DNA from 2 places in the Streptococcus rifensis genome. Region 2 is predicted to be linked to the other one. Evidence: predicted binding sites of a transcription regulator. Region 2 holds the regulator's gene; the other holds the start of a gene.

Region 1 (4,481 bases), on a different contig from region 2:
GCCACCGCCACCGCGTTTGCTTTCAACCACATACCCACGGCTCTCAGTAAACCTCGTCTTAATCACATAGTTAATCTGACTTGGAACAACTTCAAAAGACGCCGCCACTTCGCTACGCTTTAGCTCTACAAAACCAGCTTGGGCTAAACGCTTTTTAATATAAGCTTCAATGCTATCAGATGTATTTTTGGGCTCCATCAGACCACCTCCTCTGACTATCTTTGACTATTATATCAAAAAAATGATCAATTAGGAACTAAAGAGGTACAGAGAAGAAAAGCTCTCCCATGGGATATTTGATTATTTCAAGTTCAATAGCTTTTAGTTGACCTTTCTGACAGAAGCCTATACAATAAGACTATTATCATTAAGGATGGTTTTATGCATTATCTTATTTTATTATTGATTTCAATGGTGCCATTGATTGAACTTCGTGGTGCAGTGCCTTACGGTATTGCTAATGGGATTCCCTTTTGGCAAGCCCTTTCCCTGGGTGTCCTTGGGAATATGTTGCCAGTGCCGATTATTTTCTTTTTTGCCCACAAAGTATTGGTCTGGGGTGCTGATAAACCTGTAATTGGCCCTTTCTTCAGCTGGTGTCTTCGTAAAGGCCAAAAAGGAGGAAAAGTCTTGGAAGAAAAAGCTGGTAAGAACGGGATTTTCCTAGCCCTTCTTCTATTTGTCGGTATTCCTATCCCAGGTACAGGGGCTTGGACTGGAACTTTAGCAGCCAGTATTTTAGGATGGGACTTCAAAAAAAGTGTTGTGGTCATTATGCTAGGGGTAATTTTAGCAGGTGTGATCATGGGGCTCTTGACGGTCTTTGGTCTCAATGTTTTTAGCCATTAAAAAGTATTCTACCTCACTAGACGACTAGTGAGGTAGAATACTTTTTTGATAATTGATCAGCCTAAATAGCTAGTGGATGTTTTGCCCCTGAATTAATCGTCTAAGGCAGCAACATACTGATCTACTGCTAAAAGAGCCGAAGCCACATCATCTGCTGTAATGGCAAATGGCATTTGATGAATGGTCTCTCCTTCAATCGTTGCTTGTTTTCCAACTTTAAGCAGGGTATCATAATCCGCATCAGCTAAGTGCAATTCTGATAACCGTGTTGGTAAGTTCAAGGCTTGGTAGAAGCGAATATGTTTGTTTATCTCTTCTTTTGGACGATTTTCCAAGAACAGTTGGGTCAAGGTGCCATAGGCCACTTTTTCACCATGGGTCAAATGATGAATATCGCCTTCTAATGCTGTAAAACCATTGTGGATAGCGTGAGCAGCTGCAAGCCCAGCACTTTCAAAGCCAAGACCACTCAGCAAGGTATTGGCCTCCACAATATTTTCTAAAGCTTTCGTCACTACTTTGGCTTCACAACTGGCCATAGCTTGGAGGCCATCGGCAAACAGGGTCTTTTCACAAGCTTGGGCAATCGCAACTCCTGCAATGGTTTGGTGCCCACCAGCCATGGTTGTTCCATTATTTTGGACAACAGCTCTAGCTTCTACCCAAGTCGCAAGACCATCGGCAATCCCTGAAGCTAGTAAACGCGGTGGTGCTTGACAGATGACCTGGGTATCTACTAAGACTAATTCTGGGTTTTTAGAGTAGAAGATATATTTTTCAAAGGCCCCTTGGTCGGTATAAATAACAGATAAAGCTGAGGTTGGGGCATCGGTCGACGCGATAGTTGGGGCAATAATGACAGGAATCATTAATAAATCAGCAATCGCCTTAGCACTGTCTATGGTTTTACCACCACCAAGTCCAATAATGACATCGACCTGACTTTCCTTGCCTAAGTCAACGACGCGATTAATCTCATTATCAGACGCTTCTCCATTAAAAGCTACCCGTGTTACCTCAAAAGATTCTGAGCTTAAATAGTCAATAAACCGCTCACCAACAATATCAAACACGACATCGTCACAAAGAACTAAAGGACGTTTGCCTAGTGCATTAATTTGATCAGCACTTGAAAACAAAACATTTTTCCCTTGAACATAGCGGGAAGGACTCGCAAAAACTTTCATTAGTTTACCTCATTCCATTCTAGAGAAAAGCAATTTCTCCTAACTTATAGTCGTCACTCCGATACATCTAACCTCCCTTCTTTTTAGAAAACGACCTCGCATGTTCAGTATAACTTTTTCCAAAAAATTGTGCAAAAATTAACAATGTCTCTCTGTAACTTTACTCCTAGTATATCAACTATAATCTAAACTTTTTGAAACAAGCTTGCTCGTTCATTTTCACTGCTTAATGACTTTAAAAACGACTACTATAGCTAGCCTAGTAAAAGTTATCGACTAACCGCAACTGCTCTTTCTGCCATTTGTTGAATTTTAATTGTGGAATTATTTTGGTAAATAACACCATTGATCAATTCACCGTGGGCAAACAGATTCGGCAGGGTGCCGTAACGTGGGGAGATGATTTGAGCAGTTTCAGCTAGGACACTGAGACCTCCCTCGTCATCGATTTGTACGAGGTGCTGGTCTAACAATCGTTGCAAAAGAGGTGTAGCCTTCTTCTGATTTGCTTTTGTGAGGTTATAGCCCGTTGCATTAATCACATACGAAACCTTACAATCATCTCCTTCTTTTTGGATAATATCAAACTCCTCATCGTTTGCTACAACATCGGTCACCTGATTCAAAACAACTAAGCGTCCTGACTTATCAGCTCCTATCAGGACATCGGCTGATTCTTCTGGCATAGGGTTTCGAAGATTGATGATAGCTTTTTCGTAAATCTCCTTGTACTGTTGACGGTCTGACTGCGTCATCCGAGGCCAAAGGTCGCTGAACCAATCTGCCACACGAGAAGCAAGCGCTTGTAGTCGATAAAGTTCCTCAGGGTAAGTTTCAGCTAAACAAAGACCCTCTATCCCTGATGCTAAATAGGTTTCACAGGCATTTTCCCAATTCTGAAACCCAAGCGCCTGCAGCTCTTTTTCTAATAGTTCTTCAAATTCTTCTATGGAAAAATAATCTTCTAATTTCAAGCTTTCAAATTTGTCATCTGTCATCGCCACCCATTCGAACGGTTCCCCATCAAGGATACGAACGGTCGGAAAATAACCGGATCTTGAAAAAGCAAAAACACGGGCTACAGGTTGGTTTAATAGCCATTTGAGCACATCGACCGCTGCCAAACCTGTCCCAATCAAAGAGACCGAACTATCCTTCCAAATAATGTCGTTTAGCTCTCTAATAGGATAAGGGTCTCTAATGTAATTAGAGTTGTCCTCTAGTCGGTAAGGATCAATGGTGGGTAAATCCCCACAGGCCAAATGCAACTCATCAAAGACTTCCCCATAGAGTTCCCCATCGATGTGCACTTGCCATTGTTGTGTCTCTGGAAGATAGGTCAAGTGGTCTACGCGCTTTTTAACAACTGTTGTGGGCAACTGGTCTATCAATTCTTGACCACGCTCCTGCATATACTGACCATAAAGTGCTCGACTCACATAAGGCCGATCCACCGCATATCCTTTCGCGATCAACCAAGCTTTAAAATCTCCCATATCTCGATAATCAAAGGAAATAGTATCAATAGGCGAGTTGATTAGAGCTTCATCGACATCCTCTTGGAAGGGAATCCCACGTCCAAAATGATTTCGATCATCAAAACAGACAATAGTCAACTGTGCCAGTTGAGTTTCTGTTAATTGAGATAGGCCCAGTAAAACAGCGAGGCCACTGACCCCCATACCTACAATTGCGATTGATTTTGTCATTTCTATATTCTCCTAATCTTATGATATCATAAGATAGAAATCCTGTCTGTAAAACATTGGATTAGATGACCGTCTTTTCTTCATTAACACAAAAAGGCCCAACTCCTCAACCATTACTAGAGGAATTGGGTCTTATCTGTGATTTCATTTTTGATAACTGAAAGGAGCAATCGTCCTCTCACTGTCATTCTTATTTACCAAGTGCTGCAGCCATTGTTGCTGCAACTTCATTTTCAAAATCATTGGCAGCTTTTTCGATACCATCACCAACTTCAAAACGGGCAAAGCTAACGACTTTAGCGCCTACTGAATCAAAATAGGCTTCAACAGTTTTGCTGTCATCCATGATGTAGACTTGTGAAAGAAGTGTGTACGCTTGGTCTACTTGCGTGTTATCCAGCATGAAGCGGTCCATCTTACCTGGTACAATTTTATCCCAGATTTTTTCTGGTTTGCCTTCAGCAGCCAATTCAGCTTTGATATCAGCTTCAGCTTGTGCCAATACATCATCAGTCAACTGAGCTTTTGAACCATATTTCAAAAGTGGCAAGGCTGGCTTGTCAACCATGGCACGGCTTTCATTGTCTTGCTCGATCTTGTGGTTGAGTTGTGCCAATTCGTCTTTGACAAATTGCTCATCCAATTCAGTGTATGAAAGAACAGTTGGTTTCATAGCAGCGATATGCATTGAAACTTGCTTAGCAAGGGCTTCATCGCCACCCTCGATCACTGAGAT
Region 2 (4,481 bases):
AAGGGGCAGATGTTGTCGTCGTTAGCCCTAAAAATTCTGGGATTAAACGAGCACGATCTTTGGCAGAATACCTAGATGCTCCTATTGCCATTATTGATCACGAAGAAGACGATGCAGGACGTCAAAAAGGCTATATTATTGGGGAGGTCGAAGGCAAAACTGCTCTTCTCATTGACGATATTCTTAATACAGGTGTCACTTTTACTGAAGCATCCCGTACTCTCCAACGAGAGGGTGCCACAGAAATCTATGCTTTTGCTAGTCATGGTTTATTTGCTAGTAAGGCTGCTGAAAAGTTAAATACTGCTCCTATCAAGGAAATTGTCGTAACAGATTCTGTCGCCACAAAAGAAGAAACACCGAACCATGTCAAATACCTTTCAGCAAGTCAGTTAATTGCGGATGCTTTGATTCGTATTCATGAGCGTAAGCCTGTCAGCCCACTTTTTGCTTATCAAAAGGCTAAAAAAGCAACCAATAAGGAAGATGAATGATTTATCTCGATAACTCCGCCACGACTCCCATGTCAGAAACGGCGATACATACCCTACTTACTGTTTCGCAAACCACATTTGGCAATCCTTCCAGCCTCCATACCCCTGGTCGTCAGGCAGCCCAAATCCTAAGAAATGCTCGTCACTCAATCGCTTCAGCCCTAGAAACTTCCCCTAATCGCATTATTTTTACTTCTGGTGGGACCGAGGCAGATAATTTAGCATTGATTGGATATACCTTGGCCAATATAGAAAAGGGAAAGCACATCTTAACAACCGCCATTGAACATCACGCTGTTCTTCATCCATTAAAGGAATTGGAACAAAAATATGGTTTTGAAGTCACCTATTTAAAGCCAGTAGAAGGCAGATACACAGTCCAACAATTTAAGGAAGCGCTACGCCCAGATACAATTCTAGTTTCTGCTATGTATGCTAATAACGAGACGGGCTATCTCTTGCCAATTGCTTCTATTGGAGAGTTATTGAAAGAACACCAAGCAGTTTTTCATGTCGACGCTGTTCAAGCGGTAGGCAAACTACCAATACACCCAGAAGAACTTGGGATTGATCTGTTGAGCGCTTCTGGTCATAAATTTCATGGTCCAAAAGGAGTTGGTTTTTTATACACAAACACCAATCGTCTCCACCCCCTTCTTCTTGGTGGTAATCAAGAAGACAAGCGCCGGGCCAGCACTGAAAATTTGGCCAGTATTGCATCGATGGCAAGTGCCTTAGAAGAAAGTCTAGCATCTTGGGAAACCAATATGGTTCATGTGCAGCAATTGAGACGAGCTCTTCTAACAGCATTATCTCCTTTGGGACCTACTGTCAATCAGGACCAAGATAATCTCCCCTACGTTCTCAATATCGCTTTTCCTGGTCAACTCAATGAACAATTACTAATGCGACTTGATTTATTGGGGATTTCTATTTCAAGTGGATCAGCCTGTACGGCAGGAAATATTGAACCTAGTCATGTCCTCGAGGCCCTCTATGGAGCTGAACACCCACTTCTCAAGGAAAGTGTCCGTATTAGTTTTTCAAAATACAACACCCTTGAAGAGATCGATACACTTTCATCTCAATTATTAAAACTATTAGGAGAATAATCATGGCTTTTGACAAAAAAGTTACCTTAAAAAACTGTCCTTACACATACGAGATTGATTCTCAAATTCGTAAATATACCCTGCTAGATAATACCTTTCTTCAAAATAAATTAGGAAATTTTGAACTCACACGTCTTTTAGAAGAAGTCCCTAATTCTGGAGAAGGATTCCTTTTAAAAATTATTATTAATAAAGATCTAGATGGGTTTAAAATTAATATTACAGACAAATCCGGTCTTCGTATCGTCGACATCTTTAAACCTAGCGCTAACACCATTATTCAACAAAAATTCTTTTTCCTTATGGATAGTCTTGTTGAACGCAACATTTTTAATAAAGTAGAAAAATAGGTCAGCTATGGTTGAAATCAGTTATCTAGATAGTTACAAGCAGGAACGCCATCTAATGTTTGCAGATGTGGACGAGTTTTTCAGAGCATTTGCAGGCTGTTTAACAGTTCCTGATCATTTAAAGGTTACGAAAGTCATCATTAACGGCCATAACATAGATTATAGTGGCATTATAGGTGACCTCTATCGTGTCATGCAAGCAAGGGACCTTAATTCCTATCTCTGATGCTTGAAAATACTCAAAAGGCTAATAAGGCTGGGGCATATGTCCCAGCCTTATTAGCCTTTATCGTTTGTTAAACAAGGCGCAGTGGCTCCGGATTCTTTAAGACCCTAGGTTCAAAGAACAGATTTGTTTTAACAGTCTGGAAGACAGTTAAAGGTTGGAAACAGAGCCAGCGATAGCTTGAGACAGACGTCAGAAAGAAATCGCTACTGTCAGCTATCCCCTAAGGAAAGTTTCAAAAATGACTTTGTCTTCGGTCAGACATTTAGAACGTGTTTTTTCAGGTGATATATATTGCAATTTTCACAAACTTTATTTAAAATAAAACTATTGAACAAGGAGTAACTTCAGAATGAAAAATGATAAAGGTCAATCCATTCCAAGAGCTACAGCAAAAAGGCTCTCCCTTTACTATCGCATTTTTAAGCGATTTAACAAAGAAAATATCGAAAAGGCATCGTCTAAACAAATCGCCGAAGCTATTGGTATCGATTCAGCCACAGTCCGCCGTGATTTCTCCTACTTTGGAGAACTTGGTCGTCGTGGGTTTGGCTATGATGTTAAAAAATTAATGAATTTTTTTGCTGACATTTTAAACGATAATTCAATCACCAATGTCATCTTAGTAGGCGTCGGTAATATGGGCCGAGCCTTGATAAACTATCGCTTCCATGAGCGAAATAAAATGAAAATTGTCCTAGCCTTTGATGTTGAGGAAAATGAGCTTGTGGGAACGACGTCAGCCGATGGTATTCCTATTTTACCAATAACTGCTTTAAAAGAAAAGGTAACTGATGCCAAAGCACAAACAGCTATTTTATCTGTACCTAGTATTAAAGCGCAAGAAGTTGCCGATCAACTCGTTGAAGCAGGTATTAAAGGAATTTTATCCTTCTCCCCCATTAATTTGACTGTCCCTAAAGACATCGTTGTCCAATACGTTGATTTAACAAGCGAACTACAAACTCTACTCTATTTTATGCGACAAAAGCAGTAAGGAGATCAATGACTCATCCGATTATCGGTATTTCAAGTAATATTGAATACAACCCTGAAGATCGTAATTTCTTTCAGGTCTATTGTGCTAAAGGTTATGTTGAAGGCGTCCAAAAGGCTGGTGGTGTGCCGCTTGTCCTACCTATTGGATCCCCTGATCTCGCTACAATCTATGCAGACACCATTGACAAACTGATTTTAACGGGTGGGCAGAATGTCCTTCCCGAATATTATGGGGAAGAAAAGACGATTAAAAGCGATGATTACAATCGAGATCGTGATGAATTTGAGCTCTCCCTTATCCGTGATATGGTAAAGCGAGAAAAACCGATTTTTTCAATTTGCCGAGGAACTCAACTCTTTAATGTTGCCATGGGAGGCACGCTGCACCAGGAAATCAAATCCCATTGGCAAGACCTTTCAGCTATGCATCCTACACATGAGGTCATTCTGACTGCTGGTACGGCATTATCAGATATTTTTGGCGAACGCCCCTCTATTAACTCATTTCACCGTCAAGCAATCAAAACATTAGCTAACAACCTTGATATTATCGGTTATTCAGCTGATGATAAAATCATTGAAGCTGTCAAAGCAAACGATGGCTACCCTTACATGGGCGTCCAATGGCATCCAGAATTTATGATCGACCATCGTCAAGAAGATTTAATGCTCTTTGACTATATTGTTAATCATCTCTAGAGCAGATCTGTTTCTTCTCGGTACGAGTAATACTCACCATTTCCGATAATTAAGTGATCCAACAAGACAAGGCCAAGCAACTCGCTGGCCTTTTTGATTGCCAAGGTAAATTGATCATCATTAGAACTAGGCCTAGATCTACCAGAAGGATGATTGTGAACAATAATGACTGATGTCGCCATATATTTAATGGCATAATGTAGGATTTCTCTAGGCTCAGCTAATGATTTCATAACAGTCCCAATAAAAATAGTTTCTTGCTTGATAATCTGGTTTTGTGTATCCAGATAGATAGCAAGCAAGTGTTCCTGCTTTTTATCACTGAGATCTTGCATCAATTGTTTCGCCAGTTTTTCGCTACTGAGTATTTGCTCCATGTGACGATACTTTGATTGATTAATTCGCTTCCCAAGTTCAATCATAGCCTTTATTTCGATAGCTTTGACCTTACCAACACCAGATAAACCTTGTAATTCCTGAACAGAAAATTCCTTCAACTCGTGCAAGCTCTTTAAACTATTTAATAGACTGTTGGCAACAGAAAGCACAGAATGACCTTTTGTTCCCGTCCTTAATAAAATAGCTAATAACTCTTGATTAC

What was found. The regulator Rex, encoded in region 2, represses fermentation and respiration genes when NADH is low (regulators of the CRP and FNR family bind a similar motif). The targets are predictions, from matches to a motif close to TTGTGAANTANTTCACAA.
Region 1: the regulator Rex is predicted to act here: its motif matches at 2,164-2,181, upstream of ACVRYP_RS05345 (glycerol dehydrogenase).

Annotation. Positions count from the first base shown of each region.
Region 1 covers NZ_JBRUCW010000007.1:11,987-16,467, forward strand. Annotated here, with positions in the region: gene ACVRYP_RS05335 (CtsR family transcriptional regulator) at 1-198, opposite strand, end outside; gene ACVRYP_RS05340 (COG2426 family protein) at 382-849, shown strand; gene ACVRYP_RS05345 (glycerol dehydrogenase) at 942-2,036, opposite strand; gene ACVRYP_RS05350 (FAD/NAD(P)-binding protein) at 2,306-3,745, opposite strand; gene tsf (translation elongation factor Ts) at 3,936-4,481, opposite strand, start outside.
Region 2 covers NZ_JBRUCW010000003.1:34,339-38,819, forward strand. Annotated here, with positions in the region: gene ACVRYP_RS02390 (ribose-phosphate diphosphokinase) at 1-494, shown strand, start outside; gene ACVRYP_RS02395 (cysteine desulfurase family protein) at 491-1,606, shown strand; gene ACVRYP_RS02400 (DUF1831 domain-containing protein) at 1,609-1,956, shown strand; gene ACVRYP_RS02405 (DUF4649 family protein) at 1,964-2,182, shown strand; gene ACVRYP_RS02410 (redox-sensing transcriptional repressor Rex) at 2,535-3,179, shown strand; gene ACVRYP_RS02415 (gamma-glutamyl-gamma-aminobutyrate hydrolase family protein) at 3,188-3,880, shown strand; gene radC (RadC family protein) at 3,877-4,481, opposite strand, start outside.